Regions from separate parts of the Zooshikella ganghwensis genome, predicted to be linked through region 2. Evidence: predicted binding sites of a transcription regulator. Region 2 holds the regulator's gene; the other holds the start of a gene.
What was found. The regulator sigma-54, encoded in region 2, starts transcription at its own class of promoters, with help from an activator protein. The targets are predictions, from matches to a motif close to TGGCACNNNNNTTGCTNT.

Region 1 (8,264 bases), on a different contig from region 2:
TTGCTTCGTTAATTACCGCCGCTGCTGGTCCTATTGGGGCAGCTATTGGCTTAGCGATTGGTATAGCCGCCAGTATCTATAACACCGTGCGAGTCAGACAACAACTTGCTGATGCAGGCATTACAGGTTCTGACCTTGACCTAGCGGGGGCTGCTGTGTTTTTTGGTTTTCCTGTTCCTGAGCATATAGCCAATAAAGCCGCAACAAATATTGGTGAACGTCAATGGAATGAAATGCAACAAAAACGCTTGGAAATGTATGCTCAACTAGGCGTCGATAAGCTAGTTTATAGCACACCAAAAGTGTTTACCGCCTACGGTAAGTTAACCAATATTAGTGAAGGTTATGACTACTATAACTTATCCCCAACTGAACTAAGAGAATATCACCGAAATAATCCTGGTGAAGTCGATTCCGGCTGGGTATTTCGACAAGAAGCGAAAGCTGCTCAAGTTAAGAAACTAGATGCTTATGATGAGGAAAACGGTGTCACGCTTATTCAGTTAGGCAAAGGATTTGACTGGGCAAATGGTGACTTAAATCGTCGAAACATTTTCCTGATTGATCACAATCGAAGTGCATTTCAACGGCGGTATAAAGGGGGTAATAAAGCAGATACATTTGAAATTCGTTCGCCGAATGCTCTACAGCGTTTTACCAGTACTGACTATGCCATTGTGGATGGTGGAGCAGGTATTGATACTATTTCTTTCCGCTCAATGTATGCGTTTACAGGTAAGAAAAAAGGCGTAGAAATCAGTCTTGAGCCTCACAGTCACTTTGGCAATAAATCAACCGTGCAAATTCGTGATGGCCGAGAAGATTTTTTTCTTGTTGAAAACATTGAAAACGTCATTGGTTCAGAAGGTAATGACAAAATCAGTGGCGATCGCTTCAGTAATTTTTTACAAGGTTCAGAAGGTGACGACATCATAAGCGGCTTATATGGTGATGATCACTTAGTGGGAGGTCAAGGCAGCGACTATTTAAGTGGTGGTGAAGGTACTGACACTTATACGATTACAGCTGATGACTGGGCAACAGACACAGACCATGACACGATTGACAATAAAGTAGAAGCAGGAGAACGTTTTTATCGGGTAAAACTTGAGTATCTTGCAGAAAACCCTGACGCTTCTGATGAAGAAGCAAAGTTATATGCTTATCAACATATGCCAAAAGCAACGGCTACGGATCAATTAATTACGAACTTTGGAGACTTAAGCGGCTATAAAGAAAATGACGACCTTAAACTCACGGTGAGTCAAGGTTGGTTAAATGCTCTACGTTTAGCGAAAAAACTGTTTTCAAGTCATCAAGCAGGCAATAATATACTGCCACTCATGGATGATCTTCCACTTGCTAGTGCTACCCTTGTGCCTATAAAAGAAGAGCTTACAACCACAAAAGATCATTGGGAGCTATTAACCTCGGAAAGCTTCAAGCCTGTTTTAGAATATTATCAGGAAAATGCACCAACGCGTCTTAATGTGGTTACCCTTTCAAATTACTTTAAAGGTAAACAATACCAGCATATTCAGTTCCGAGATTTAGCTGGCCATTTATATATTCCATCTGTTCAGAGTGATCGCCAGGTAATTTTTGATACCTTAGTTACTCGTGCAGCAGATGAAGGTCATTACAAAGTAAACCTAGCAAAAGGTTACACACGCTTATTTAATGGCGACATTCAACAGCGATTTAACCTGCTTTCTACAAACATTACCAATGTCATTGGCTCTAAAGAAGACGACACACTTCGAGGTAATAGCCTTGATAACTTGATTGATGGTGGTGCCGGTTTTGACCAACTTTTTGGTGAAGATGGTAATGATATTCTTGTATCTGGTGCTGATGGGGCACAACTAAGTGGCGGTAATGGTCATGATACCTATATGATTGGCGCCAACCAGAATATGGTTGTTATTACCAGTGATGACACAGATAACCAACGCGACACGATTAGTTTCCAAAATGGTTTTAACGGTTTTTCTCACCGCTACAGTACTCCCGAAAGTCGTTACTATCTCAATTATCAAGGTACTCAAATTATTCTAGGGAACCGCTACCAACAGAATCTTAGCAAAAAACTAACCTTTGCCTTCCAGTCCACAACACAACCCGGTCAAGGGGTATTATACGGTACATTTAATGAAAGCCATGAATTTCAACTTTCAGAGCTGGATTTAACAACTCAATCCCATAGTGACTATACCATCAATTTAGGTCAACAGTCGTATCAATCATCTACAGAGCAGTTTGAGCTAGCACACCCGTTAATGTCGCTGTTTAAAGTAAAGACTGGAGAAGGGAATGACATACTGTATACAGGTAAACATGAAGGAGTGATCATTGCCAACCTTGGCTTAGGCAACAACACTGTTAATATAAACCAATATTCCAGTATCATTTACTTAGAACAGTCATCACACACTACACTCACCGTGCAATGGGAAAATCTCGATTGGAATGATTTTAAAGTTTTATACAAAGATGGCAATTTATCTCTTATAAACAAAGCTGATTCTGATCAAGCACTTATTTTAGAGCAAACCAGTAATTCATCTGAATTGACGATGAATATCATTGATAAAGACCAAACCACTCATTCCGTCGATATTAATCTACTTATTCAAATGGCCAGTCAAATGAGTGAAAAAGAAAATGGAGGAACTTCTACTTATAATGAACCACATCTAAATACTGCATTAACATCTTTGGTGCATACAGCCTAACCCTGTATTCAAAGATTAACTATCAAAGGCCCTCTAAAAATGCTTTTTTTTGAGTGGCCCTTAAGTGAATGTCAGTTGCTTTATTGATAACGAGCAACTGACATTTTCACTTTATAAAAGTTTTAAAGGTATATAATTTTCATTTTGAATGTATTTACTGCTTTTTCCTTCTAAGTAAAAAGCCTGTTAATAGCCCAAATAAACCCAAGGTTCCTGGCTCAGGGATAGGATCAGGTTCTGGTGTTGTACCTGCTCTATTGAACTGCAAATCATCAATATAGTGGTACAAACCGACATCAGAGCCAGTACCATAACGTAAAGTTACGCTAGTTACTGCCTGGTCACTAACAAAGCCAATAAACTGGTCAGCAAAGTCATTCATATTAGCAGCAACGCCAATTGTACCAATCAATCCACCTACATCGAAGATATCAAGGAATGCAGTAAAACCACTCGAACAACATGTGTCATCGTTTCCAAAAAACATCCCTACAGAAGATGCTGGTGTAGCGAAGCTAATCATAATAGGATCAGGGAATGTGTTGGTTGACAGACCTTGAGTACCTGAAGGTGTAACTCCACCCGCAAAACCAGCAGCACTAGCGAGAGTGACTCCTGATGAGGCTGTTGCGGTAAATCCAGGCACAAAACTACCATCTTCAAAGTCTTCTAAGGCATAAGGCCCTTGGCTCATTCCTGCAGTTGAACCTACCTGAGTGATAACTGCATGAGAAACTAAACTTGTAGATAACAACGCAGACGTAAGCAGTAGCTTAAATGAAAATAAACCTTTTAGTGACATAAGTAATATCTCCCAAAAACTTTCGATTATAACAAAGCTTTTAACTACAAAAATTATGCCACTCAATAATATTCTTAAAATACCCCTTATTTTATAAGCAATAACACACAATATTTAATAGCCTGACTCAAAACCACAAATAAAAATGTATAGCCAATCGACACTAAAACTTATAAGTATTCTTTAAAAAAACACCTCAACGAGGAAAACATTGAATAAACCTTCAACAATATCATTTAATAAATACGTCATACGCCTGTTATGTTTTTAAACACTTACTCTCTCATGGGTTATTCTCGCTAGAACCACTATAATATACATTATTATATTTTTCTGTCACATGGAAAAGGCATGTCATTATTTATATGGCTGCTAACTTTATTATTAGTCTGTAATGTTAGCCTAGCTGATGATACTATTACCATTTCAACTGGAGAGTGGCCTCCCTATATATCTAAGTCTCTACTACACTCAGGTGTAGTTATCAAAGTGATTAATGAAGCATTTGCATTAGAAGGTATACAGACAAAAATTATTTTTTATCCTTGGTCAAGAGCTTATCAAAATGCCAAGAAAGGAATTGTAGATGCAACAGCGATTTGGTATCACTCACAAGAAAGAGAAGAACATTTTCATTACAGTATACCAGTAGTACATAATGAGTATGTTTTCTTTCATTTAACTGATTTTGATTTTAACTGGAATACAATAAACGACTTAAAAGACATAAAAATTGGCGCTACCCTTGAGTATACTTACTCAGATGAATTCCATAAAGCATTCAATGATGGTTGGTTAGATGTGCAATGGGTACCAACAGACCTACAAAATTTCAAAAAACTATTTCTTCATAGAATTGAGCTATTTCCTCTAGAACGAGAACCAGGCTATTTTTTATTAAATAAGCACTTTACCGAAAAAGAGATTAACCTTATCACTTATCACCCTAAACCTCTAAGAAGTGGTTCATTATCACTTTTATTTAACAAAAAATAAAGAAGAATGAGAAAATGTTAAAGTTATTTAATTCAGGCTTACTAAAGTTGAAAGAAAGTGGAAAGTTTGATCAGTACTTAAGGGAATCTCAGCGTGGGGATTATATAATCGAAGATAAAGAAGATTAATTTTTTGTATATTCCACTCAAAAAGCAATACATTCTACACGAATATTTTCTTCACAGATGCATAAAGGTTTCTAGTAGTGACTTAAACGTCTATAGTTAATGATAATGATGGTAATCAGGCCGTTGAGGGTTGTTTGTGAAACAAGCGCCAGGAGCACCGGACCCATTGCAGGCCAGGGAATAACCTTGTGATGGGTGTGGAGCAAATAATCATTAACGGCTAACAGCACTAACACTAATCACATACTTACCCAGCATTCATTTATTCTTTTATCTGATCTCTCCTGACCTTTTTTCTAGGGTCATACACTGGTATGTTTTCATCACCCAATTTTCCTCCCTGCTCATAATAAGTCATAGCTAGTGCATTGGCTTCCACTAATTCTGGTGAGGGTTTACGCCATTGACTTTCGGGTATAGGTTCAGACCAACGTATAATCTCATCTGATAGTGTGACTTTTGGAATTCTTTTTTCATGCCAATCACTCAACCAGTATGCAAAGTATGAATAATGCATCCAGTCCCAAATTTTTTGTTTGTATATTTGCCAACCAACTAAAATACCATTTTCTTTCCAACGGCGGCGACTATCTTTATATTCTTCCAAAGTATCAAGCTTACTCGGTGAAGGGCAAGCATCCGGCCCCTCTTCCATAAATGCACGAATACACTCCCATTGCATAATGCAATTTATTTCAGCCCCACACGCGACTTCATAGCGCCCTCTAAAATTAGTTACATCTGTAGGGCTGGCCATCGTAATGATTAATGTGGATAAGGGTATAGCAGTCGTATCTGATAACATCAGTGTAGTGCCAGCCCATGCGTATATTTTTTCCCAAGGAATAATTATAAACTGGCCTTTTTCACCAAACGGTAAAGCGACCTGTCTACGCTGGCGGTTAAAGCGAATAAAACGCTGTTTTTTTAATGAAAAGTAACCTCTTGCTATAATATGAAGATAAAATAAATGCAATCCAAAAAAAACCATAAGGAAAGCATTTAAAAAAAAATTATAGCCGGATCTGAGTTGAGGGGTAAATATAACAGTTAATAACAGTGCTCCCCCTAATACTAAATAAACCAAATTGCAAAGTAAGGCTAAATTTTGAGCCCCCACCCGCACACTTTTATGACCAATATCTAAATAAACATCATTCTTTGCTTTTATAATCCCTTGTCCATCCATACAAGAGTTATTAGTAATAATAGGTAACGGAGATAAAACCAGTATACGGTTTAACTTATCTTCAAAGGTTTTACCTGCCATCATTCGTTGTCGGCTGATCATTGGTGCTCACCACATAACCCATTGTCAGTACTTATTAGCATAGGCTAACAATGTCCTAGACTGTCAAATCTGCTTCGAACACGCCGTCAATCCTTCCCTGGAGACTCAACTACTGCTTCCCTGCGACAGATGGTTCTGCGAAAATTCAACAGTCCAAATACCTGTGTGCTCACACTCATCATCTGCATAAAAAGGCTTCTAATAATGATTTAAGTTTTCATGCTTAATGATTGCGCGATGGTAATCAGGCCGTTGAGGGTTGTTTGTGAAAAAAGCGCCAGGAGCGCCGGACCCATTGCAGGCCAGGGAATAACCTTGTGATGGGTGTGGAGCAAATAATCATTAACGGCTAACAGCACTAACACTAATCACATACTTTCCCAGCATTCATTTATTCTTTTATCTGATCTCTCCTGACCTTTTTTCTAGGGTCATACACTGGTATGTTTTCATCACCCAATTTTCCTCCCTGCTCATAATAAGTCATAGCTAATGCATTGGCTTCCTCTAATTCTGGTGAGGGTTTACGCCACTGACTTTCGGGGATAGATTCAGACCATCGTTTAATTTCTTCTGATAATTCAGTGTATTAAAGTCTCTCTTGAATTTTATCATTGAGCCAGTATGCAAAATACGAATAGTGCATCCAGTCCCTAATCTTTTGTTTATATATTTGCCAACCGACTAATATTTTATTCTCTTTCCAACGACGCCGACTATCAAAATACTCTTCTAAAGAGTCTAGATTGCTTGGATCTGGACACGCTTCAGGACCATCTTCCATAAATGTACGAATACACTCCCACTGCATGATACAGTTAATCTCTGCTCCACATGCTACTTCATAACGCCCTTTGAAATTAGTCACATCTGTAGGGCTGGCCATCGTAATAGTTAATGTGGATAAGGGTATAGCAGTCGTGTCTGATAACATCAATGTAGTGCCAGCCCATGCGTATATTTTCTCCCAAGGAATAATTATAAACTGGCCTTTTTCACCAAACGGTAAAGCGACCTGTCTACGCTGGCGGTTAAAGCGTATAAATTTATGCTTTTTTAACTGTAAATAACTTTCATACATATTATATAAATAAAATAAATGTATCCCAAAGAAAACCATAAGGAAAGCATTTAAAAAAAACTGATACCCAGACTTGGACACAGGGATAAATATAATAGTTAGTAATAATGCTCCTCCAAATATTAAATAAACCAAAATACAAAGTAGTGCTAAGTTTTGAGCCCCTACCCGCACACTTTTATGCCCCACGTCTAAATATATATCATTTTTTGCTTTTATAATTCCCTGACCGTCAATACAAGGGTTATTAGTAATAATAGGTAATGGGGATAACACCAAAATCCGATTTAATTTATCTTCAAAAGTTTTTCCTGCCACCATTCGCTGTCGACTGATCATTGGTGCTCACCACATAATCCACTGTCAGTATTAGCATAGGCCAACAATGTCCCAAGACTGTCAAATCTGCTTCGAACACGCCGTCAATCCCTCCCTGGGGGCTCAACTGCCGCTTCCCTGCGGCAGATGGTTCTGCGCAAATTCGACAGTCCTAATACCTGTGTGCTCATACTCATCATCTGCAAAAAATGGTTTCTAATAATGATTTAAGCTTTCATGCTTAATGATAGCGCGATGGTAATCTGGCCGTTGAGGGTTGTTTGTGAAACAAGCGCCGGGAGCGCTGTACCCATCGCAGGCCAGGGAATGGCCTTGTGATGAGTGTGGAGCAAATAATCATTAACGCGCATGGACAATAATATCATTGTTTATCAGGATTTTTTTCTTGTTGGTTGAACGATACTTTTTTGCGGGGGTCATACACTGGCATATTTACATCACCCAAACGTCCACCGACATCATAGAAATCGTCTGCAAGAAAATTCGCTTCAATCAATTCATCTGAAGGCTGTTGCCATTGATCTTCTGGAATGGGCTCTGACCAACGTTTAATATTTTCTGGAAAGATATCATATTGAGTTCTCGCTTCGGTTACATCACTGAACCAATGAAAGAAATACGAATATTGCAACCAATCAATGAGTTTTTGCATTATCCATGGCCACAGGCTTAACTCCTTACGCATCCGCTTGCGAGAGGCTTTATACTCTTCCAGGGTAATCGCTTTCCTGGGATATTTGCTGGGTTCAGGGCAAGCATCAGGCCCACGTTCCATAAAGCTGCGGATACACTCCCATTGCATAATACAGTTTATTTCTGCTTCACCGTCGACTTCATAACGGTCTTTAAAACCTGTCGCATTTGTCGGATTTGCTATGGTAATGGTCAAGGT
Region 2 (8,264 bases):
GTGTGGAGTTGCTATCCAATGTTAGGGGAACATATGAAGTGCAGGATTAACCTTTTCACACTAGGACTACTTTTTAGCCTTATAAGCCAGCAAACAGCCTGGGCTTTACCTGCTGATAGAGAAAAACCAATTCACGCAAAGTCTGATAGTGCTAATGCCGAAAAAGATGGTGTGCGTATACTGACGGGAAATGTTGTCATTACTCAAGGCACCATAAAAATTACTGGTCACAAAGTCACCATTTATACCGACAAACAGGGAAATATCAACAAAGTGATTGCTCTGGGTAGCCCAGCACACTATGAAGAAAAGCCTGAACCTAACAAAGAACTGATTCGCGCCTATGGCAAGCAAATCAACTATATGATTCCTCAAGAAAAAGTTGAAATTATTGTTAATGCTAAATTATTTCAGGAAGGCAATAAGTTCACAGGCAAGCGTATTGACTATAACATGAAAACCCAAACTGTGAATGCTAAAGGCGACTCTTCAAAAGCTGGCGGCAAGCAACGTGTTGAGATGATCCTGCAACCTACAAAGACGAAGTAACTCTATGCCCGTTCTACAAGCCACAAACCTGGCCAAAAGCTATAAAGGTCGTCAAGTTGTCAAAGAAGTCTCACTCCATATCGAAAGTGGTCAAATTGTTGGTCTACTTGGTCCAAATGGTGCGGGAAAAACAACCACTTTTTATATGATTGTTGGCTTGGTTCGATCAGATCATGGTCAAGTGCAAATAGATGAACACAATATTACACATCTACCCATGCATGGCAGGGCACGTGCAGGAATTGGTTATTTACCACAAGAAGCGTCTATCTTCCGCAAGCTGACCGTCAGCGAAAATATAATGGGTATTTTGGAAACCCGTAAAGACTTAAATCGTCAACAACGAGAAGAAAAACTTAACCATCTGCTTGAAGAGTTTAATGTCACTCACCTCAGAAATAGTATGGGTATGAGCTTATCAGGTGGTGAGCGTCGACGAGTTGAAATTGCTCGTGCACTGGCGACTGAACCCTCTTTCATTCTACTGGATGAACCTTTTGCTGGGGTTGACCCCATCTCAGTAAATGATATAAAAATGATAGTCACTCACTTAAAAGAAAGAGGCATAGGTGTACTGATTACGGATCACAATGTTCGAGAAACACTTGATATTTGTGAGTTAGCCTACATAGTAAGTGAAGGACAAATAATCGCTCAAGGTACAGCGAGTGATGTAATGGCCAACCAAAAAGTCAAGGATGTTTATCTTGGACATCAATTCAAAATCTAAGACAAGTAGCCTGGTCGCGCATATAATGTGTTAATGTATGAGATGCGGCCACTCATCATTATCACTCACTGTTTACTGAATAATTAATGTGGCAGCATTATTTCACCACAACGACAGGTAATGTTAGTGGCATACTAATAGATAAACTTTAGCATTTGCTTTGTTGCAGTGTAGGTAAATCAACTAACTATGAAGCCATCCCTAGTTTTAAAAATGGGCCAACAGCTGACAATGACCCCCCAGCTGCAACAGGCCATTAAACTACTTCAGTTGTCTACGCTTGACTTGCAACAAGAAATTCAGCAAGCCCTAGACTCAAACCCTTTGCTAGAACTTATTGAAGATACCTCTGATACTGGCTCAAATAGCGAGTCCAGTGACTCTTCTGATGAACATCAGAATGAGCTTACTCAACAAGCTTCCTCAAACTCCAGTAGTGACGACAACAGCACTGATACAGCCAACACCTCTTCCCAAGATCAAGAAAACGAAAGCAGTGATTCACTCTATGAAGACCAATGGGCTGAGCAAATCCCTTCTGAACTATCGGTAGATACTGCCTGGGAGGATGTGTATGACTCATTACCTCCTTCGACTGGAAACTCATCGTCCGGCTCCGATGAAGACTTTGACTATACCGCCAGAAACAGTACAGCAGAAACTATTCAGTCGCACTTACATTGGCAGCTTAACCTTACCCCCTTAAGTGATAACGACCGACTTATTGCAATAGCAATCATTGATGCTGTGGATGAAAGCGGCTATTTAACCTGTAGCCTTGAGGATATTCATGAAAGCTTTGATCCAGAGTTAGAAATTGACCTGGACGAAGTGGTTGTTGTACACCGATTATTAAAGCAGTTTGACCCGGTTGGTGTTGCCGCGCGTGATTTAAAAGAGTGCCTGTTAACTCAGTTGACGCAACTCAGTGCAGACACACCTTTTCTGGAAGAAGCAAAGCTAATTACCCAAAAGTATCTCCATTTATTAGGCAATCACGACTACAATCAACTTATGCGAAAAGCAAAGTTGAAAGAAGAGCAGTTAAAGCAAGCGATTTTGCTAATACAAAGTTTAAATCCACGGCCTGGCTCTGTTATTCAAGACGAGAACTCTGAATATATTGTTCCCGACGTTATTGTCCAAAAAAGAAGTGATCGTTGGACTGTAGAGCTAAATACGGATGCCACTCCCCGTCTTCGCATCAATGCCAGCTACGCTTCATTAGTCAAACGTGCAGATAGTAGCTCTGATAATACTTACATTAAAAATCACCTTCAGGAAGCCCGCTGGTTCATTAAAAGCTTGCAGAGCCGTAATGAAACATTAATGCGTGTAGCCAGCTGTATTGTTGAGCATCAAAAAGGCTTTTTAGAGTATGGTGAAGAAGCCATGAAGCCTTTAGTGCTTCATGACATTGCTGAAGCGGTTGGTATGCATGAGTCAACCATTTCAAGAGTAACTACTCAAAAATATATGCACACCCCTCGTGGTATATTCGAACTGAAGTATTTTTTCTCCAGCCATGTTAGTACATCATCGGGTGGAGAGTGCTCATCAACAGCAATCCGAGCCATCATAAAAAAATTGATTGCGGCGGAAAATGCACGAAAACCTTTATCAGATAGTAAAATAGCCAAGCTTCTGGAAGAACAAGGAATAAAAGTGGCAAGACGAACTATCGCCAAGTACCGAGAATCACTTTCTATTCCACCTTCTAACGAGCGAAAACGGTTGGTGTAAAAAAGCGTTATAGGGTGACAAACACCCCAGTTAGCCCCTTTTCAAGGAGGGGAGTGTGGAGTCAGTAGTAGTACACAGTTTCTACTGATAGACTGTAAATCGGATCACCTAGGAGATCGATGCATGCAAATAAACATTAGTGGTCACCACGTTGATATTACCGATCCGCTGCGCCAATATGTCATCAATAAATTTGAGCGTTTGGAGCGGCACTTTGATAACATTACCAATGTGCAAGTCACTTTAAGTGTCGAAAAACTTCGACAAAAAGCTGAGACCACTTTACATACACGAGGTGCAGATATTCGCGCTGAAGCGGAATCTGAGGACATGTATGCAGCGATTGACATGCTTGTCGATCGGTTGGATCGTCAACTTCTAAAACACAAAGAGAAAAACCTTGACCGTTTACAGGGCGCAGGAGCCCGTTAAACTGGCGATTGCTGGAGACTGTAAAAACGCAATGAAACTCGAACAGATTCTTGCCCCGGAGTGCACCGCTTGTGATGTTGAGGGTGGCAGCAAAAAAAGAACGTTAGAGCAAATTGCAGATATCCTGGCCGGATTCCGGCCAGGCATAGGTGCTAGCGAACTTTTTGATAGTCTTATTACCCGAGAGCGATTGGGCAGCACTGGATTTGGCAAAGGTATTGCCCTGCCCCACTGCCGATTAACTAACTGTGATAAACCCATGGCAGCCTTACTAAAACTGCGTGAACCTATTGAGTTTGATGCTATGGATAATCACCCTGTTGACCTAATTTTTGCACTTGTAGTCCCTGAAGAAGCCACCTCAGAGCATTTGGCGATTTTGCAACTTGTTGCCGAACGATTTGAAAATGCCAGCTTCAGAAACCGGTTACGTAATGCTCAAAGCAACCATGAGCTTTTTGAGCTTGCTATTGCTCCTCTTCCCAATTAACAAGCCACACACAACCAACTTATTTTAGCGTTTCGTCTTTATTTACACTAAATGACGGACTTCATTGTAGCTTGGCTACAACAAGAAGCTGTCATTTTGGTGTACACTATACTTGCTGTGTAATAATAATATGGCGCAATTAACTAAAGCCGACTCACTACCAGGGTACAGATTAAAGTCGTATGAAACTTGTTATCATTAGCGGTCGATCAGGTTCAGGCAAAAGTACGGGACTACATGTTCTTGAAGATCAAGGCTTTTTCTGTATTGATAATTTACCCCTGGTTTTACTTCCCGATTTAGCGAAAGAGCTGCAAAAGGCGTATTTAGACCGAGTAGCTGTAAGTATTGATGCTCGAAATATACGACAAGAGCTATCACGCTTTCCGGAAATAATTAACCGAATTAAGCAGCAGCAAGTTGATGCAGAAGTTATTTATCTTGATGCTGATGATGAAGAGCTATTAAAGCGATTCAGTGAGACTCGGCGAAAACATCCCTTAAGCAGCCATAACTGTTCATTGGCTGAAGCACTTAAAGCTGAACAACAGGTTTTAGACCCTATCTCTAACCTGGCTGATCTCACAATGGATACTACCGGACTTACCCTGCATGATTTACGGGATATATTTAATAAACGTGTAGCCAGTAAACAGGACAATAGTATTGCCCTTTTATTTGAGTCCTTTGGCTTTAAAAAAGGTGCCCCTAATGATGCAGACTATATTTTTGATGTACGCTGCTTACCCAATCCTTATTGGGTGAATCATTTACGACAGTACACGGGTAAAGATCAACCCATTAAAGAGTTTTTAATGGCTGAACCTCAAGTTGAAGTGATGTTTGAGGATATTTATAAGTTTATTGAGAAATGGTTACCTAGCTTTGAAGCCTGCAATCGAAGTTACCTTACTGTTGCCATAGGCTGCACCGGCGGGCATCACCGCTCGGTCTATTTAGCTGAACGGCTTGCATCTTCTTTTCAAGCTAAGTACCGTAACGTCCAAGTTAGACATCGAGAACTTCCTTAATTAAACGTTAAGACTTCAGCCGTCACCATGATAGAAGAGCAACTCATCATCATAAATAAGCTAGGGCTTCATGCCCGTGCTGCTGCAAAGTTTGTAACAACGGCTGCAGCCTTTGGCAGCACAATTCGTGTTGGTAAAGCAGGCAAAATGGTAGACGGCAAAAGCATTATGTCTGTAATGATGCTAGCAGCCAGCCAAGGTACAACACTTGATGTCCTTATTGAAGGCAAAGATGAAGAGCAGGCATTTATTGCACTTAAGGCATTGGTTGATAACTATTTTGAAGAAGGCGAGTAGTTACCACCAAGTCAGCCTCTGCTTTTGCCTCTTGCCAATCTTAACAAACTACTAAGACTACCCAAAAACAAGCAAAAACACACTTAACGGTGCCTATTCCAACCTCTACATACTCTGATTTAGCAAAACAAATCAAGAAGATACTTTGGCCTATAGCAAATTTTCGTTAGAATTTGCGCTCTTATGCTTCCTGTAACTTCTGTACTGCCCAACAGGGGGGGTTATGGCTCAACAACAAAGCAGCATTTCCGATACCCAAATCCAGGTCTTAAATGAGGCACTGGAACAAGGGGTATCCCCCCAAGTATCAATGATGCTGAACAGCCTAACCTCAGCGGACATTGCTCATCTACTGGAATCCTCCCCCCCCAAAGTAAGAACGCTTATTTGGCAGCTGTTGGATAAAGAGCTTGCTGCAGAAGTGCTTCAAGAGCTTGGTGATGATCTGCGCCAATTTTATCTGGAGCAGATGAATGTAGATGAGGTGGCAGCCCTCACTGAAAATATTGATACCGATGATCTGGCAGATATGCTGCAACTGCTGCCAGATACTATTACCCGACAAGTGTTGGCATCCATGGATGCCCAAGACCGTCATCGTGTAGAGCAGGTTTTATCTTATCCAGAAGATACTGCTGGCGGCTTGATGAATACGGATATGATTACTGTCCGTCCCAGTAATACACTGGATGTTGTATTTCGCTATTTACGCCGCCATCCTGAACTACCAGAAATGACCGATGCTTTACTGGTCGTTAATCGTCGTGATGAATTTATTGGTGTATTGCCCATCAGCAAGATGCTGACAACTCACCCCTCCATCAGTGTACGAGAAGTCATGCAGACCGATATCCAGGCTATTCCCGCCAGCATGTCAGCCAACCAAGTAGCGCTGTTATTTGAGCGCCAAGACTTAGTTTCAGCCCCGGTAATAGATGAAGAAGGCAAGCTGGTGGGCCGTATCACCGTTGATGATGTGGTTGATGTCATTCGTGAAGAAGGTGAGCACTCATTGATGAGTATGGCAGGCCTGGATGAAGATGCCGATACCTTTGCTCCGGTGATGAAAACAGCCCGCAGCCGAGCAATCTGGTTAGGGATTAACTTATTAACAGCGTTTATAGCCTCAGCGGTTATTGGCATGTTTCAGGACACCATTGACAAAGTCGTTGCCCTGGCAGTGCTTATGCCGATTGTCGCCAGCATGGGAGGTATTGCAGGAAGCCAAACACTCACTCTGGTCATTCGTGCGATGGCGCTTGGCCAAATTGGTCAATCCAATGTGCGCTGGCTATTATCACGGGAGTGTATTGTTGGCTTCCTGAATGGCTGCCTTTGGGCCATAGTCGTCTCCATAGCAGCAATGCTATGGTTTAAAGACCCCATCATTTCTCTTGTGATTGCACTAGCAATGGTCGCAAATTTATTAGTAGCAGCCATTGCTGGTGCTGCGCTTCCCCTATTGTTAAAAGCAATGCGTATTGATCCTGCATTAGCCGGAAGCGTAATACTAACCACAGTCACAGATGTTGTAGGCTTTGTTGCTTTTCTTGGATTAGCCTCATACTTTTTCGCATGAGGCTAGCATCAGAGGAACTTAATAATTAATGTAACTTAAAAGGTAATGATGACTAGTGTCCAGCCACTGTCATTTGCTCAACCAGCAACGAACCGGTTTTAACATTACTTCGCCAGTCAATATCATTGCCAATAGCAATTAAGTTTCTAAACATATCTTTTAAGTTACTAGCAATCGTAACCTCTGACACCGGAAACTGGATTTTGCCATTTTCAACCCAGAAGCCCGCAGCACCGCGAGAGTAGTCCCCTGTAACTGTATTAACACCATGCCCCATTAGCTCTGTAACTAACAGCCCTCGATCCATTTTTTTCAGCAAATCCTCAAAAGAGTGGTTATTGGGTTCAATGAAAAGGTTATGAACTCCACCCGCATTTGCTGTACTCTGCATTTTCAACTTACGGGCAGAATACGTACTTAAGATATAACTTTGCAGCACCCCATCTGCTACAAAATCTTTTGCATAAGTCGCTACCCCATCATTATCAAACGCTGCACTTCCTATGGCACCCTTTAAGTGTGGCTGCTCATGAATGCGTACATTATCAGGAAAAATCTGTTGACCAAGGCTATTTAACAAAAATGATGCTTCGCGATACTGACTAGAACCTGTTACAGCAGAAAGAAAATGCCCCAGTAAACTACTCGCCAGCTCCGCCGAAAAAAGCACAGGCACCTGACAGGTTTCCACTTTACGTGATCCCAAGCGGGCTGCTGTACGCTCAGCGGCTTTAATACCTACCTGCTCAGCAGCTTGCAGGTCATTGCTATTCCGGGCAATGGTATACCAATAGTCACGCTGCATTTCATTCTGCTGCTGGGCAATCATAACGCAGCTGATACTGTGGCGGCTGGATAAATAGCTACCCAAAAAGCCATTGGAGTTGCCATACAACCGGCAGCCCTGATGACTAGCAACCGTTGAGCCTTCTGAGTTACTGATAAGCTCACTTTGTTGAAAGGCTGCAGCTTCAGTCGTTTTGGCCAACTCCACGGCTTGCTCTGGATTGATACCCCAGGGATGATACAAGTCCAGATCAGGGACTTGCTGAGCCATTTGCTCAGGATCAGCCAACCCTGCACAGTTATCCTCTGATGTATATCGAGCAATATTCACTGCTGCAGCAACAGTATCCTCGATCGCTTGGGATGAGCTATCTGACGTACTGGCTGACCCTTTTCGCTGCCCGATATACGCTGTAATACCAAAGCCTCGATCACAGTTGAACTCTACCGTTTCAACCTCGCCCTTGCGGACACTGGCAGATAAGCCGGTATCCAAGCTAACACCGACTTCAGCTGCTGTGGCACCTTGTCGTTTCGCTTCAGCTAGAATTTGTTCAACCAGGCTTTCCAGCTGTTTTTGCTCGACCTTAGGATCGATTGAGTGAGAATGTTGTTGCACAGTCATAA

Region 1: KHS79_RS15700 (PEP-CTERM sorting domain-containing protein) is a predicted target of sigma-54. The motif match lies at 3,581-3,598, and genes of this name have one in related genera.

The regions. Positions count from the first base shown of each region.
Region 1 is NZ_JAEVHG010000011.1:86,380-94,643, reverse strand. It holds gene KHS79_RS15705 (calcium-binding protein) at 1-2,735, shown strand, start outside; gene KHS79_RS15700 (PEP-CTERM sorting domain-containing protein) at 2,890-3,537, opposite strand; gene KHS79_RS15695 (substrate-binding periplasmic protein) at 3,889-4,533, shown strand; gene KHS79_RS15690 (hypothetical protein) at 4,924-5,952, opposite strand; gene KHS79_RS15685 (hypothetical protein) at 6,542-7,354, opposite strand; gene KHS79_RS15680 (hypothetical protein) at 7,734-8,264, opposite strand, start outside.
Region 2 is NZ_JAEVHG010000002.1:420,125-428,388, forward strand. It holds gene lptC (LPS export ABC transporter periplasmic protein LptC) at 1-50, shown strand, start outside; gene lptA (lipopolysaccharide transport periplasmic protein LptA) at 34-549, shown strand; gene lptB (LPS export ABC transporter ATP-binding protein) at 554-1,279, shown strand; gene KHS79_RS05705 (RNA polymerase factor sigma-54) at 1,469-3,022, shown strand; gene hpf (ribosome hibernation-promoting factor, HPF/YfiA family) at 3,146-3,454, shown strand; gene ptsN (PTS IIA-like nitrogen regulatory protein PtsN) at 3,423-3,944, shown strand; gene rapZ (RNase adapter RapZ) at 4,127-4,975, shown strand; gene KHS79_RS05725 (HPr family phosphocarrier protein) at 5,003-5,272, shown strand; gene mgtE (magnesium transporter) at 5,496-6,851, shown strand; gene pmbA (metalloprotease PmbA) at 6,904-8,262, opposite strand.